3 regions of the Micromonospora sp. NPDC047521 genome follow, and region 2 is predicted to be linked to each of the others. Evidence: riboswitches for the same ligand, from Rfam matches in the RefSeq annotation. Region 2 holds a riboswitch; each other region holds the start of a gene.

Region 1 (5,405 bases), on a different contig from region 2:
GCGACCCGGGTCCACGCCCAGGTGCTCTTTCGCCGGCTCGTCAGGAGCCCGGCCGCGTGCACCAATTCCCGCGCCCCGACCAGCGGCACCACCGTCCGGGACGTCGGGGAGTCGTCCACCCCGCTGATCCGGCGGACAGTGTCCGTCGCCGCCAGCTGTGCCACGCCCAGACCGAGACTCATCCAGCCGAGCCCGCGCCCCCGCCGTTGCACCTCGTCCTGCCTGGCCTCCACTGCCTCTCGGGTTGCCAGTTGAGTCACAGGTAGCCTCCGTATCCGGTCGCACCGACGCGTCCCGGTCCACAGCCGCGCCGGACCGGACCCCATTGGGCCGGGGTACCCCTCGGAAACCACCTCAACCCACCATTGCCCGCTGGTCGTCATGATCACGGGTGTGCGGCTGTCAGAAGTCGTCGTCGAACGCGACGGTGCCGGTCACCCCCACCTGGTACGCCGAGACCCGCCGCTCGAAGAAGTTCGACAGCTCCTGCACGTCCTGCAACTCCATGAAGGCGAACGGGTTCGCCGACCCGTAGTGCGGCGAGATGCCGAGCTGGGCGAGGCGCCGGTCGGCGACGTGCTGGAGGTACTCCCGCATGTCGGTGAGCGTCAGACCGGGCACACCCTGGCCGACCAGGTCCTCGGCGAACTGGACCTCGCACTCGACGGCCTCGGTGAGCATCTCGCGGACCTGGTCGGCGAGGTCGTCGTCGAACAGGTCGGGCTCCTCGGCGCGGACTGTGTCGACGACGTCGAACGCGAACGCCATGTGCATGGACTCGTCGCGGAACACCCAGTTGGTGCCCGAGGCCAGCCCGTGCAGCAGGCCCCGGGAGCGCAGGAAGTAGACGTACGCGAACGCGCCGTAGAAGAACAGCCCCTCGATGCAGGCGGCGAAGCAGATCAGGTTGAGCAGGAACGTCCGTCGGTCCTCACGGGTCCGCAGCTCGCGCAGATCGTGCAGGGAGTCGATCCACCGGAAGCAGAACTCCGCCTTGCGCCGGATGGAGGGGATGTTCTCGATGGCCGCGAAGGCCGCGAACCGCTCGGTCTCGTCGGGCACGTACGTGTCGAGCAGGTTCAGGTAGAACTGGACGTGCACCGCCTCCTCGAACAGCTGCCGGGACAGGTAGAGGCGGCCCTCGGGGCTGTTGACGTGCTGGTAGAGGTTGAGCACCAGGTTGTTGGCGACGATCGTGTCGCCGGTGGCGAAGAACGCCACCAGACGGCTCACCAGGTGCCGCTCGGCAGGTGAGAGCCTGTCCAGGTCGGCGAGGTCGGCGTGCAGGTCGACCTCCTCGACGGTCCAGGTGTTGCGGATGGCGTCGCGGAACCTGTCGAAGAAGTGCGGGTAGCGCATCGGGCGCAGGGTGAGATCCATCCCGGGGTCGAGCAGCATGTGCGTGGTCCTCGTGTCGGTGGTGCCGGGGTCGGTGGTGGGGTCGGCGGCGGTCACTGGCAGGCCTCGCACGACTCGGGGTTCTCCAGCGAGCAGGCCAGCGTCTCGGCGTCGGCAGCGCCGACAGTCACGGACGTGGCGGGCGCGACGACGGCCACTGTCGCCTGCTGGATCCTCGTGGCCGGGCGCGATCGCAGGTAGTACGTGGTCTTCAGGCCGGCCTTCCAGGCGTACAGGTACATCGAGGAGAGCTTGCCGATGGTCGGCGAGGCCAGGAACAGGTTCAGCGACTGCGACTGGTCGATGAACGGGGCCCGGGCGGCGGCGAGGTCGATCAACGCCCGCTGCGGCAGCTCCCAGGCGGTGCGGAACAGCTCCCGGACGCCGGCCGGCAGCTCCGCGATGTCCTGCACCGAGCCCTCGGCGCGCTTGATCGCCGATCGGATCGGTTCGGTCCACAGGCCACGGGCCTTCAGCTCGCGGACCAGGGCGCTGTTGACCTGGAGGAACTCGCCCGACAGGGTCTCGCGCTTGAACAGGTTGGACACCTGCGGCTCGATGCACTCGTAGCAGCCGGCGATCGACGCGATGGTCGCCGTCGGGGCGACCGCCACCAGCAGCGAGTTGCGCAGCCCGTACGCCTGGACCCGCTCGCGAAGCGCGGCCCAGCGCGCGGTCTGCGTACCCTCGACGCCCCACAGGTCGGGCTGCAACTGGCCGCGCGCGGCGCGGGTCTGGGGGTACGCCGGGTGCGCGCCGAAGCGGCGGGCCAGGTCGGCGGAGGTTTCCAGCGCGGTCAGGTACAGCTCCTCGCTGATCCGGGTGGACAGTTCCCGGGCGGCCGCGGAGTCGAACGGCAGCCGCAGGGCGAAGAACACGTCCTGAAGGCCCATCAGTCCGAGCCCGACGGGGCGCCAGCGCGGGTTGCTCGCCGCCGCCTGCGCCGTCGGGTAGTAGTTGATGTCGATGACCCGGTCGAGGAAGGTCACGGCGGTGCGTACCGTGGCGCGCAGCCGCTCCCAGTCGAGGTCACCGTCGGCGAGGTGGGCGGCGAGGTTCACCGAGCCGAGGTTGCACACGGCGGTCTCGGCGTCGCTGGACACCTCGATGATCTCGGTGCACAGGTTGGACAGGTGCACCACGTTGCCGTCGTCGGCGGTCTGGTTGCACAGCCGGTTCGCGGCGTCCTTGAAGGTCATCCACCCGTTGCCGGTCTGGGCGAGGGTGCGCATCATCGTCGCGTACAGCTCCCGCGCCGGCACCTGCCGCACGTAGCGGCCCTGCGCCTCGGCGGCCCGGTACGCGACGTCGAACCGCTCCCCCCACAGGTCGGGCAGCTCGGGCACCTCGTGCGGGTCGAACAGCGACCACATCCCGTCGGCCTCGACCCGGCGCATGAACTCGTCCGGGATCCAGTTGGCCAGGTTCAGGTTGTGGGTGCGCCTGGCGTCCTCGCCTGTGTTGTCCCGCAGGTGCAGGAACTCCTCGATGTCCGGGTGCCACGGCTCCAGGTAGACGCAGGCCGCGCCCTTGCGCCGGCCGCCCTGGTTGACCGCGGCGACGCTCGCGTCGAGGGTGCGCAGCCACGGCACGATCCCGTTGGACTGCCCGTTGGTGCCGCGGATCAGCGCGCCCCGGGACCGGACCCGGGAGTACGCGATGCCGATGCCGCCGGCGAACTTGGACAGGTTGGCGACCTGGGCGTACCGCTGGTAGATCGAGTCCAGCTCGTCGCGCGGGGAGTCGACCAGGTAGCAGGAGGACATCTGGGTGTGCCTGGTGCCGGAGTTGAACAGGGTCGGCGAGCTGGGCAGGTAGGCCAGGCTGGACATCAGCCGGTAGAAGCCGACCGCCTCGTCGGGGGTGGTGGACAGGCCGCAGGCCATCCGCAGCAGCCAGTACTGCGGGGTCTCCAGCACCAGTCGGGTGCTCGGGTGGCGCAGCAGGTACCTGTCGTAGACCGTGCGCAGCCCGAAGTACTCGAAGCGGCGGTCGCCGTCCGGGTCGACTGCGGCGTCGAGCGTCGCGGCGTGCGCGGCCACGAACGCGGCGGTCTCGTCGCCGATCAGTCCCTCGGCGTGACCGGTGCGGATGGCCGCGCTGAACGAGGTGACGCCCTGCCGGCGGACCTCCTTGTCGACGTACGCGGCCAGCAGCCGGGCGGCCAGGCGCGAGTACTGCGGCTCCTCGCCGATCATCTCGGCGGCGGTCTGGATGGACAGCCGGTCCAGTTCGGCTGTCGTCGCCCCGTCGTACAGGCCGCTGATCGTGCGGGTCGCGACCCGCAGCGGGTCGACGTCGGTGAGGTCGTCGGACCACCGCTCGACCGCCCGGACGATCCTGTTGACGTCCACCGGTTCGGTGCTGCCGTCGCGCTTGCGGACCCGCATCTGCGTGCGGCGTGGCGCCGTGTCGCTGGCGGTCGGGACTACCTCGGTGACTGTCACCACTCGCTCCTCGGAGTTCGAGACCTGATGGTCCGGACACGAGGAGACAGACACCGGCGGACGCCACGCCGGCACGGCGTGCGTCAGGTGGCGTCGGCCGTCCCACGCGGCCTCGGACCGCCGTTCGCCCGGGTGCGGGCGTACGGCGCGCTGGCAGGTCTTCGGACTCGCGGGCGCGACCGGTCTCGCCGGTCTCCTACCGGCCGTCGCTTCCCAGGCCGTGTGGTGGCCCAGTGCTGTTGACGGCTGTCGTTCCCACTCACCGCTGCGGGACAGTCCCGGATTTCCACCGGGTTCCCTCTTGCCTCGACCACTCCGGATGAGCGGCCGAACCAGCTGCGCTCGACACCATATATAGGGACACCGTGGTTGTCACACCCCACATCTCGGTGTCGGGCGTGTCGGTGACTGCCGTCACGGCAGGCGTTCAGCTGGCGACGGCGATCGGCTCGGGGGTACGCGAGCGGCGCTCGGCGGCGAAACTGACACCGGCCAGGCCCAAGCCGAGCACGGCCAGGAGCACGCCGACCCAGGCGGGTGCGAGGTAGCCGAACCCGGCAGCGATGGCGACGCTGCCCAGGGCGGCGCCGAGACTGTTCGCGATGTTCATCGCCGACTGGTTCATGGCCGCGCCCATGAGCTGGGCGCCGGGGGCGACGGTGATGAGTCGCGCCTGAAGGACCGGGCCGAGGTAGAGGCTTGTCGCGCCGACGAGGAACGCCCCCACGAACAGGCCGACCGGGTTCGACGCGACGAGGCCGAAGACGGTGATGCTCACGATCATCGCGACGAAGCCGACGATCATGCTACGGCGCAGGTCCCGGTCCGCGAGCCAGCCGCCGAGCGCGTTGCCGACGGTCATGCCCAGGCCCACGGCGACGAGCGCCCAGGGCACCGTCGCGGCGGCGAGGCCGGCGACGTCGGTGGTGACCGGGGCGATGTACGTGTTGACCGCGAAGAAACCGGCGAACCCGACCGCCCCGGTGGCCGCGACGAGCCACACCTGCCGGGTCCGCAGGGCCCGCAGCTCGGCGGCCGGAGAGCTGTCCACCGCGGCGGCGACCTCCGGGACGACCGCCAGGACCGCCAGCAGGGTGAGCAGGAAGACCCCCGCGATGACCAGGTACGCGGTACGCCAGCCGGCCTCCTGCCCGAGCCGGGTGATCAGGGGTACGCCCACCACGTTGCTCACGGTCAACCCGCTGAGCACTGCGGCGAAGCCACGGGCCTCGTTGCCGGGGCCCAGCAGAGCCGCCGCGAGCAGACCTGCCGCCCCGAAGTAGGCGCCGTGCGGCAGCGCCGCGACGAACCGCGCGACGAGCACCAGGTCGAACGTCGGCGCGGTCGCCGACGCGACGGTCCCGACGGCGAAGAGGACGAGCAGCCCGAGCACCAGCTTCTTGCGGGGCAGGCGCGCGCTCAGCGCGGCGATCAGCGGAGCGCCCACGACCACCCCCAGCGCGTACGCGGTGATCATCCAGCCGGCCCGGGCCACCGCGTCGGACGGCGACTGGGCGTACTGCCCCGCAAGCAGTCCCCGCGCGATGTCGGGCAGCAGGC
Region 2 (5,405 bases):
CCATTCGAGGGTGCCGTGTTTGCCCAGGTGCACCACGGCGTCCGCGCCGAAGCCGCCGTCCGCGACCGGCGCGGCCAGCCAGCGGTACGCGGCCAGGTAGTGGTGACTCGGCGGCAGGTCCGGGTCGTGGTAGATGGCGATCGGGTTCTCCCCGAAGCCGCGCGGCGGTTGGATGAGCAGCACCACGTTGCCGAAGCGCAGTCCGGCGAGCACGATGTCGCCGCCGTCGGTGTACAGCTCGCCGGGCGGCTCCCCCCAGTGCTCCCGCATCCGATCGCGCAGCTCGGCCGGCACCGCCTCGAACCACCGCAGGTACGTCCGCCCTGGTATCCGGGCCTCGGCGGCGGCCAACTGTTCGGGGGTGAGCCACTCCACGTCGTGCCCGCCCGCGGCGATCAGCGCGTGGATCAGCGCGTCGCCGTCGTCGGGCATTGGCGCGTCGCCCAGGTGGTAGCCGGCCTCGGCGAGCGCGCCGAGCAGCCGGACCGCCGAGACGGGGGTGTCCAGCCCGACGGCGTTGCCGACCCGGGAGTGCTTGGTGGGGTACGAGCTGAGCACAACGGCGATCCGCTTGTCGCCGTTGGGCACGTACCGCAGGCGGGCCTGGCGCACCGCGATCCCGGCGACCCGGGCGGCCCGTTCGGGATCGGCGGCGTAGACGGAGAGGCCATCGGCGTCGATCTGCTTGAACGAGAACGGCACGGTGACGATCCGGCCGTCGAACTCGGGGATGGCCACCTGCATCGCGGCGTCCAACGGGGACAGTCCGGCGTCGCTGCCGGCCCACTGCTCACGGGTGCTGGTGAGGCAGAGCGCCTGGATGACCGGCACGTCCAGGGCGGCGAGGGCTCCCACGTCCCAGGCGTCCTCGGCCCCGCCGCCGGAGGCGTCGGCGGCGACCGCGCCACCCGCGGCGAGGACGGTGACCAGCAGTGCGTCGCAGCGGGTGAACAGCCCGAGCGGTTCGGTGCCGGCGCTCAGCCCGCGCAGCGAGCCGCAGTAGATCGGCAGCGGATTCCCGCCGGCGTCGCGTACCGCGTCGGCGAGCACGTCGACGAATCCGGTGTTGCCGGCCAGGGCGTGTGCCCGGTAGAAGACGATCCCCACTGTCGGCAGGTACGGGTCGGCCAGGTGCGCGCCGTGCACGCCGTACGCCGGTGTGCGTGCCGGCGGGGCGAAGCCCTCGCCTGTGAACAGGACCGTGTCGCCGAGGAACCGGGCGAGCTGCGCCAGGTTGTCCGGCCCGCCCTCGACGAGATACGCCAGGGCCTGGGTGGCCACCCCGGACGGCACCGTGGACAGGGCCATCAGCCCCGCGTCGGGCGTCGCCTCACCGCCGAGCACGACAGTGGGCAGTCCGCTGGCGAGCACCGCGGCGAGCCCGTCGGACCACGCCTGTCGGCCTCCGAGCAGGCGTACGACGGCCAGGTCGACCCCGTCGAGCAGGGCGGGCACCTCGTCGGCCGCGACCCGTGCGGGGTTGGCGAGGCGGTAGTCGGCGTCGCTGGCGCGGGCGGCCAGCAGATCGGTGTCGGCTGTGGAGAGTAGCAGAGTGCGCACGGCAGGCTCCGGACAGTAACGTCCACAGGCTCGCGGAGGCGGCTGTCGACGTGGGATGGGCGCAGCGTTCGGCGGGTACCGCGATCCGGCCGGCTCACCGGCGCGGGGCCGGCGACGACGGGCGACGCGGTACGGAACTCAGCGACGAACGGCGGGAGGGTGCGCGGCTACGGGTGCGGCGAATCGGTCGCCGCTCGGGTCACGACGGTGTTCGTCGGTGACAGAGACGCCCTGCGTCATCGGGTCCTCCTCGGGTGTCCACGCCCTGGGGTACATCCGACGGCCGAAGTATCCTGGCTTCCGGATCGACGCTCTCCCCCGGCCTTCCAACCGCAGACACACGGCCGTGACTCACGAGGGGGGATCGCTCCCCGGTGACAGTGGCGGGACCGCGTCGGATTCGCACCGACTTCCTTCACTGCCGTCAGGCTGCGAATGCTGCCACACCCCTGCGCTGCGGGTCAACGCCGCTCCGACCGGCCGAGCGGGTGTGCGTCACCGATCTTCAGCCGTCGCCGCGACAGCGGATCATCCGACCTCGATACCCCGGATCAATGTCCGACATCCTTTGCTCTGCTTACCGATACGCAACAGAAATTGAGCGTTACTGCCGCGCATCGGTAAGCAGAGCAAAGGATGGGCAGGGCACTCTGGCCCCGCCGCGCTGGCCCGGCGGTGCTGGGCTTCTGGGCAAAGGAGTCTCAGCGGGCGTGGCGCTCCGGGTGGGCCCGGCTCCACACCCGCATCCGCTCGGGGTAGCCGGTACGCCCCGCCTCGTACAGCGGCACCGCGTGCTTGCGGGCGATGGCGCCCGCCGCCCGTGGCGTGCCGGTGCGGCGACGGATCCACTCCCCGTCGTGGGCGATCGCCACCACTGTCGTGTCGGTGGCGGTGGTCTCCGGCTCCAGGTAGAACTCCACCCCCCGCCGGCTGGTGACGAACGCCTCCAGCGCGGCGAGGTCGTCGCGGGTCGCCTCCCGGTCCAGCTTCGTCGGGGTCGCCTCGGCACCCCGTGCCCGCCTACTGAACCAGCCCATGGCCCACCCCTCTCCTCGACGCTCCCCCCAGTGCAGCACCGATTCCTGGCAACACCCTGCACGTCGGATGGGAGCAAGCTGACCCGCGCGCGGATGGAACCCGCAGCCCCCGTGCGGTGTCATGAGGGTGATCGAACCGGAGGCTCCCCTGGACGACCACGTTCTCGTCACCCGCGCCCGGGCAGGTGACCTGGAGGCGTACGACCTCCTGGTCGCCCGGCACACCGCGTCCGCGTACCGGACGGCGGTGCTGCTCGGTGCGGGATCGGACTCCGAGGACATCGTCCAGGAGGCGTTCGTGAAGGCGTACCGCAAACTCGCCCGCTATCGCGGTGAGTCGTCCTTCCGGTCCTGGCTGCTGGCGATCGTCGCCAACGAGACGCGCAACCTGCACCGTACGCGCAGCCGTCGGGAGGGGCTCTTCCTGCGCGCGGTGGCCGCCAGCCCGGCGTCGGAGGCCGCCGAGGACGGGGCGGTCGGCGCGGTCCTCGCCGGGGAACGGCGCGCGGCGCTCGTGGGGGCACTGCGCCAACTTCCGGTACGCGACCGCGAGGTGATCGTCTGCCGGTTCTTCCTCGACCTCAGCGAGGAGGAGACCGTGCAGGCGCTGGGCTGGCCCCGGGGCACGGTGAAGTCACGGACGTCACGGGCGCTGGCGAAACTCCGCGGCCTGCTGGACCGCGAGGAGGTTCGGCATGGATGACCTTGAGAAGGACCTCCGCGACCTCGCCGCCTGGCTGGAGACGCCCGACCCGCCGGACGTGACAGCACGCGTGCGCGCCCGGCTGGCCGCGCCCCGGCGACACCTGTGGCGCGCGTACGCCGCCGCGGCACTCGCCGCCCTGCTGGTGGCGGTGCTGCCGCCGGCACGGGCCGCCGTCGCCGACGCCGTTGGCGGTCTGCTGCGCTTCGCGGGAGTCAGCATCTCCCCGTCGGCGGGCCGGCCCGCCGGCACCCCGTCGCCGTTGCCGTCGCAGCGGACGTCGGCGCTGGACGAGGCGCAACGGGCGGTGCGCTTTCCGATCCGCGTACCGGCGAAGCTCGGCCCGCCCGAGCAGGTGCTTGTCGCCGACCCCGACGCCACCGGGGCCCACCGGGTCGCGACGCTGCTCTACCGAGGGGGCGCGCTGCGCGTCGACGCCTTCGACGGCCGCCTCAACCTGTCGTTCCACAAGGAGACAGTCCGACCGGACGCGGAGTGGGTCCAGGTCAACGGGGACTTCGCCGTCTGGGTCGCCAACCCACACGTCCTGTCCTACGTGGACCGTGCCGGGCAGGTACGCCGGGAGACCGCCCGGCTGGCCGCCTCGACCCTGATCTGGCAGGCGGACGGCGTGAGTTACCGGCTCGAGGGGGACCTCACCAAGCTGGAGGCGATCGACATCGCCCAGTCGATGACGTAGGAACCCGCCGGCCCCGAGCGGTGTCGAGAAGGTGCGACACACGACGTGGTTTCCTCGACGTACCGGAGGGCGACATGGCTGCCTGGGTCAGGTTCACGCTGGGGTCGGCGCTCCTGCTGGCGGGGTGTGCGGCCGGCGACCGACCGGCGACACCTGTCACGCCCGGAGCGGGCTCGACGGGCGCGGGTTGTCACTCGCGCGTCGAGACGGGAGCGCTGCCCGACTGGGCGGACACCGGGTTCCACGGTGACACCCGCGCCCCACACGTCTTCGGCGCGAAGGGCGACATCCTGGCCGTGCTGTTCACCCACCCCCTGGCGCAGGCGAGGCCGGACGGGTCGACCAACAAGATCCTCTGGGTGGCCCGCACCACCGAGCCGTCCACCCTGGTGATCACCGCGACGCTGGACGGCACGGACACCCGGGTGACCCACGAGGTCGCCGGCGGTCCGGGCCCGTCGATCATCGACATGCCGCGGGCGGGGTGCTGGCACCTCGACCTGCGCTGGGCCGGGCACACCGACACGATGGACCTGGTCTACGCGGAGCGGACGCCCTGATCGGGCTTATCGGACAGGAGAGCGACCACCCCACTCCCCTCCATTGCCAACATATACCGCATAGGGGGACTTGCCGCAAGGCCCGGTACGTACCGCAGAATTGCGCCTCGGACCTATGACCTGCGGAAACGGGAGACGGCGTGAGCCACCAGATCGCCAGCGTGTTCGACCTTCCCGACCACCTCTCCCCCAAGGCGGACCCGGCGCTGATCGCCCGCGACGAGCAGCACTTCGCGGCCATCGCGGAGAGTCTCGACAGGTCGATCGCCGAGCTGTCCGACCGCCTCGACGTCGAGCGTCGGGCACCCGCCGGCAAGGGACGGCAGGCGGTGGCCCGGGACGAGGAGGTCCGGCGGCTGACCGCCCGCCTGCGGGCGCTGCGCCGCTTCGGCCTGGACCTGTGCCTGGGACGGATCGTCCACGCGGACGACCCCGAGCCGGTGTACGTCGGACGGTTCGGCCTCACCGACGGCGCGGGGCGTCGGCTGCTGCTGGACTGGCGTTCCCCGGCGGCCGAGCCGTTCTTCGGTGCGACCCACGCGAACCCGATGGGACTGGCGAGCCGTCGCCGCTACCGCTGGACGCGCGGCCGGATCAGCGACTACTGGGACGAGGTGTTCACCCCGGAAGGGTTGGAGGGGCACGCCGCCCTCGACGACCAGTCGGCCTTCATCGCCACCCTCGGCGGCAACAGGTCGGCCCGGATGCGCGACGTGCTCGGCACCATCCAGGCCGACCAGGACGCCATCATCCGGGCGGGCTCGCGGGGCGCCCTCGTCGTCGACGGCGGCCCGGGCACCGGCAAGACCGTCGTCGCCCTGCACCGGACCGCCTACCTGCTCTAC
Region 3 (5,405 bases), on a different contig from region 2:
AGCCCGTTCACCAGCCCGGCCAGGGCGCCGACGCCGACCGCGACAGCCGTCGCGGCCCAGAGCGGGAAGCCGAGGTCACGTACGACCATCGCGCCGACGACGCCGGCGAGCGCGGCGACCGACCCCACCGACAGGTCGATGCCCTTGGTGATGATGACCATCGTCTGCGCGGCGGCGATGATGGCGATCACCGCCGTCTGCGCGCCGATGTTGAAGAGGTTGTCCGCCGTCAGGAAGTAGGGACTGGCGACGCTCAGCGCGATGAACAGGACGACGAGCGCGGTGGCGGCGGTGAACTCGGAGACGGCGTGGGAGATCCGTTCCCGGAACCAGTCGCTGATCTCGCCGCGCTGCCTGCCGGCGGTTGCCTCGACGGTACTCATCGTCGGATCCGACCTCCCCAACCGTGGCGCCGGCACCCGACGGATCACCGCCGGTGAGCGGGGCGCTTGTCAGAAACCGAGCCACCCCGCAGGGGAGAGCACGAGCGGTAGCCCGGATCACCCGTCGAGATAGGTCGGATGTTTCCATCGATCAGGCGTTACCATGCCACGTATTCACGTATGTTGCCAAGGTCTTACCGCCAGGTTTTGGCTCCGTTATTCGACAGACGAGCCGCATACGTCTGATCAACCGGCACACGCCAGCACGGCCACGGTCCACAGTTGACCGCCGCCCAGCAGGACCATGCTATCGACCAGGCACGATGCCTCGGCAGGGCGTCGAGGACCGGGGTCGCCGGGCGTACTCCCACGACGCGGGCGGACGAGCGGCGGATCTCGCGGCGGCCCGCGAGATCCGCCGGGTCACGACGTGGGCAGCCGGTACGCGCGACGAGCGGTCCGTCGCCAGATCGCCGCACGCTCGTCGTCGCCGAGCGGCTCCAGCAGGTCGGTGAGGGCCTCGATCCAGCGGAGGTACGACGAGGCGAGCAGGCACACCGGCCAGTCCGAACCGAACATCAGCCGGTCCGGCCCGAACACGTCGAGCGCGTGCTCGACGGCGGGTCGCAGATCGTCAGTCGTCCAGGATGGCCCGTCCACCTCGGTCACCAGGCCGGAGAGCTTCGCCGCCGTGTTGGGCTCGGCGGCGAGCGCGCCGAGGTCCCGGGGCCAGTCGCCGAGGTCGCCGCGCCCCAGCGCGGGCTTGCCGAGATGGTCCAGGACGAACCGCGTGTCGGGCAGGTCCCGCACCAGCCGGACGGCGGCGGGCAACTGGTGGTCGCGTACCAGCAGGTCGAAGGTGAGGCCTGCGGCGCCCACGGCCGCGATGCCCCGCCGGACGTCCGGACGGTCGAGGTACGCCGGATCGGGTTCGGACTGCACGAGGTGGCGGATGCCGACCAGGCGTTCGCCTCCACGGCCCGTCCGGAGCCGGTCGAGACGGTCGGCGACGTCGGCGGCGGTGAGGTCGACCCAGCCGACGACCCCGGTGATGAGGGGATCGGCGGCGGCGATGCCCAGCAGCTCGGGTGTCTCGGTGCGGGTCGCGACGGACTGCACGACGACGGTCTGGGTGACTCCGGCGGCGTGCGCGACCGGGGCGAGGTCCATCGGGGTGAAATCGGCGTCGATCGCGGCCATGGTGTCCGGGTCGATCCAGGGCTGCGGGTGCCGCGCCCGGACCCAGAGGTGGTGGTGCGCGTCGACGACGTCCGGTCGCCCGACCGGCTCGCCGGGAGTCATCGACCCCACCCCTGACACGCTCACGTTCAACCCAGACCCCGCTCGTTCGGTTGACCCATGTTAGCGGTAACAGTTTCCCGTCAAGCATCATATCTTTGTGCCCCTTCAGGGGGCCGGCGGTCCGACGGGCACGGTGCCGACGGGCGGTTTTGGTAGGACGAATGTCGACCGATCATCCATCTCGACGAACGCCGGCCCGGTCGGCGCGGCCGGGCTCGCGGAGCCGGGTTGACCGCCCGGGGCGGCACCGATACCGTCGACCCACTATCTGCGGCGACGCGAGGGAAGCCGGTGTGAATCCGGCGCGGTCGCGCCACTGTGAGCGGTTCTCCAGCATCACCGGAGCCCGCGAGCCAGGACGCTCGGTCGTCCGCAGCCTTGCGATGGGGACGCGTCATCCCCGGGGAGGTTCGTGTATTCATGTCCAGTTCCACGTCCAGCCAGCCGTTGGTTCATCCCGCTGGCACCGCACGTCTGCTGTGGACGGTCCTGGCGACGGTCGCCGCGCTCGCCCTGCTGGCCTACCTCGTCGCCTTCGACCAGGGCGCCGTCTCGCGCAGTGGCATGTTCCTGCACGAGCTCATGCACGACGGCCGGCACCTGCTGGGCGTTCCGTGCCACTGACCACCACCACCGCTCCCCCGTTCGTCACCGTCCTCGCCCGTGGCCTGCTCGCCGGGCTGGTGGCCGGCCTGCTCGCGGGGGTGTTCGCGTACGTCGCGGGTGAACCCCACGTCGAGGCGGCCATCGCGATCGAGGAGGCGGCGGCGGCGCACGCCGAACCGGCTGCCGGCGGGCACGATCACGAGGACACCCTGGTCGGCCGGAACGGTCAGCGCGGAGGTCTCTTCCTGGCCACCGGCCTGTTCGGCGCCGCGATGGGTGGTCTGCTGGCCACCGCGTACGTCCTGCTGGCCCGCCGTCGGCGCGTCCACGACGACGGCCGCTCGGGGCTGCCACTGGCCGGCGCCGCGCTGCTCGGCGCGGTCATCGTGCCGTTCCTCAAATATCCGGCGAACCCACCGGCGGTGGGTGACCCGGCGACCATCAACCAGCGCACTGTCACCTACCTGCTGATGGTGGTGCTCGGCCTGGTGGCGGTCTGGGCGGGCTCGCTGGGCTACCGGGCGGTCGGCACCGACGCGCCGGAGCTGCGCGCCGCTGCGGCAGTCGGCGGATTCCTGCTGGTCACCGCGGTGTCCTATGTGGTGATGCCGTCCTTCCAGGAGGTCCCGGCCGACTTCCCCGCGACCCTGCTGTGGGACTTCCGGCTGGCCTCGCTCGGCACCCAGGTGGTGCTCTGGACCGGGATCGGCCTGCTGTTCGCGGCCCTGATGCGGCACGGCCACCCTCGGGCCACGGGCGCGGCACCGACCGGGTGACCACGACCAGCCTGCGGCTGGTCGCACACGCCCACACCGCCGCCCAACGGCGGGCCCGCTTCGGCGGCACGGACGACGCCCTGGACGAGGGCGGCCTACGGGCCGCTCTCGCCCTGGCCGCCGCCGAGGCCGGTCGCCGGGGGCAGCTGGGCGTCGCCGACGTCTGTGTGTCCAGTCCGGCGGTCGCGGCCATCCAGACCGCGGGCGCGCTCGGCCTCGCGCCCACCGTCGAGGCCGCGTTGAGCGACTGCGACCACGGCGACTGGACCGGCAGGTCCCTCGACGAGGTCGCCACCGACCAGCCCCGGGCGCTACGCGAGTGGCTGTCGGCACCGGAGGCGGCGCCCCACGGTGGCGAGTCGGTCGTCGCGCTGCGGGAGCGGGTCGGCCGCTGGTTGGACGGGCAACGCGGAAGCGGGCAGCGAATCACCGCCGTCACCCACCCGCTCGTCATCCGGGTCGCCGTCGTGCACGCCCTGGGGTTGCCGGTGGCGACGTACCGGCAGGTGGACGTCGAGCCGCTGGCGATCGTCCGGCTCACCGACCACGGCTCGCGGTGGCACCTGCGACTGGCCGCCCGCTGACCCCGACCGGCCCGCCGCGCGACCTGGTCGACGCGCCGCTGCCCCGCGCCGACCACCGCCCGGGCGGCACGATCTCTCCGCCGTGCCCGCGTCGGGCGGACCGTGGTCACGGCCCGCCCGACGCGGCTGCGCTACCTGCGGCTCACCTCGCGGCGGTGACGGTGAACGGCCGGGACACCGTCGTCGCCGACGTGGCGCCGGTGAGCGTGACGCTTGTCGCGCCCACCTTCGCCGTACCGGGAACGCTTACCGTCGCACCGGCGAGCACACCGTCACCGTTCGCGCGTACGGTGCTGACCGCGAGGCCGTCGCCGACGGTGACGGTGACCGCCTCGTTCGGTGCGAACCCGGAACCGTCGAGCGTGACCGACGCCCCGCGCGGACCGGACGTGCTCAGCAACGCCACCCGCGGCCGGTAGGTCGGCGCCTGCGCCTCACCGGTGACCTGGACGGTCGCCGTCGCCGGTGTACGCGAGGACGCGCCGGTGGCCGTCACGGCGTAGCGACCCGGCAGCGCGCCACCTGACGTCGGCACCGAGACCCGCACCGTCCCCGTCGCGGAGGCCGCGACGGTCGTGCGCCGCGCCGGGTCCGTCCCGACGCTGACGGTCACCTGCTCGCCGGCGGCGAACCCGCTGCCGTCGACGGTGACCGCGTCCCCGGTGCCGACAGTCGCGGACGCGGCAAGCGCGATCGCCGGCCGCGCCCCGCCACGTGCCACGGTCACGGTGAAGCTCGCGGTGCCGCTCGAGCGGGTGTCCCACGCCGTGACCCGCACCGTGTAGGTGCCCTCGCGCGCGTAGGTGTGCTGACCGGTCATCGCACCCGACGCGTCGACAGTCACGTCGTCCGGAACCGTGCCGTCACCCCACTGGACCCGGGCCCGGTAGCCGGTGGCGCCGGGAACCCCGCCGGTCACCGAACCGAGTTTCGCCGCGAACGTCTGCCCGGCGGTGGCCGTCTGGGCGTTCGGTGCGACGGTCGTCAGGGCGGCGGCCGGCGTGCCGTCGTCGGCGACGGCGAACACGTGGATCCGGCCCGCCGAGCGCGGGTCGCCGGTCTGCGTCGGCAGGGTCACCGAGACCAGCGTCCTGCCCTGCGGGATCTGGTACGGCGCGGTGGCGAACAGGAACGGCTGGGCGCCGTCCCGGCTCGTGCCACTGAGCCGGTACGCGGGCCTGGCGACGACGATGTTGTCGTACGACGGGGTGCCGTTGGGGTTGCCGCCCAACGTCCAGTCACTCATCCGGATGGGGATGCTGGCGGTGCTGCCGTCGCTGAACGTCGCCGTGCCCGTGGTGCTCTGGTTGCCCTGCGTGCCGGCGCCGATGAACGAGATGGTCCGCGCGTCGGCCGGCAGGTCGAGGTCGATAGTCGCGCCGTTGCCCGTGGCGTTGTCCGGCTGCCCCGGCGGGATCACCGGCAACGTGAACCGCAGCTCGGTGCCCGGCACCTGCTGCCGCTCGCCCTGGGTCACGCCGGCCGCTGCCAGGGCGGCCCGCGAGTACGCCCACGACTTGGCGTCGCAGTCGGCCGCGAGGACTCCCTCGTCGCCGACGCAGACGCTGTCGAACGCGCCGGTCAGGCCGGATTTCGGGACGTACGCCACGTCGACGCCCACAGTCGCGGAACTCTGGCTGGCGCCGTCGGTCACCATGACGTTCGCCTGGTGGTAGCCCGGCGTGGCGTACGTGTGCGAACCGCCGATCCGGTAGACGGCCCGCGAGCTGGGCGTCACGGTGCCCTCGGTGACA

The links. Region 2 has a riboswitch for cobalamin ahead of cobN (cobaltochelatase subunit CobN). Riboswitches for the same ligand answer to the same signal wherever they lie in the genome.
Region 1: linked by a shared signal. The riboswitch ahead of ACZ6N8_RS26910 (ribonucleoside-diphosphate reductase subunit alpha) and the one ahead of cobN (cobaltochelatase subunit CobN) in region 2 are both predicted to bind cobalamin.
Region 3: linked by a shared signal. The riboswitch ahead of ACZ6N8_RS26860 (CbtB domain-containing protein) and the one ahead of cobN (cobaltochelatase subunit CobN) in region 2 are both predicted to bind cobalamin.

What each region holds. Positions count from the first base shown of each region.
Region 1 covers NZ_JBVJGN010000016.1:17,457-22,861, reverse strand. Annotated here, with positions in the region: gene ACZ6N8_RS26920 (SRPBCC family protein) at 1-260, opposite strand, end outside; gene ACZ6N8_RS26915 (ribonucleotide-diphosphate reductase subunit beta) at 403-1,398, opposite strand; gene ACZ6N8_RS26910 (ribonucleoside-diphosphate reductase subunit alpha) at 1,452-3,788, opposite strand; cobalamin riboswitch at 3,981-4,197, opposite strand; gene ACZ6N8_RS26905 (MFS transporter) at 4,273-5,405, opposite strand, start outside.
Region 2 covers NZ_JBVJGN010000007.1:29,913-35,317, forward strand. Annotated here, with positions in the region: gene cobN (cobaltochelatase subunit CobN) at 1-1,560, opposite strand, end outside; cobalamin riboswitch at 1,825-2,001, opposite strand; gene ACZ6N8_RS17165 (hypothetical protein) at 2,262-2,597, opposite strand; gene ACZ6N8_RS17170 (RNA polymerase sigma factor) at 2,719-3,300, shown strand; gene ACZ6N8_RS17175 (hypothetical protein) at 3,293-4,000, shown strand; gene ACZ6N8_RS17180 (hypothetical protein) at 4,075-4,560, shown strand; gene helR (RNA polymerase recycling motor ATPase HelR) at 4,701-5,405, shown strand, end outside.
Region 3 covers NZ_JBVJGN010000016.1:5,000-10,404, reverse strand. Annotated here, with positions in the region: gene ACZ6N8_RS26870 (ABC transporter permease) at 1-383, opposite strand, end outside; gene ACZ6N8_RS26865 (amidohydrolase family protein) at 807-1,685, opposite strand; cobalamin riboswitch at 1,926-2,070, shown strand; gene ACZ6N8_RS26860 (CbtB domain-containing protein) at 2,106-2,309, shown strand; gene ACZ6N8_RS26855 (CbtA family protein) at 2,300-3,067, shown strand; gene ACZ6N8_RS26850 (histidine phosphatase family protein) at 3,064-3,651, shown strand; gene ACZ6N8_RS26845 (GH92 family glycosyl hydrolase) at 3,794-5,405, opposite strand, start outside.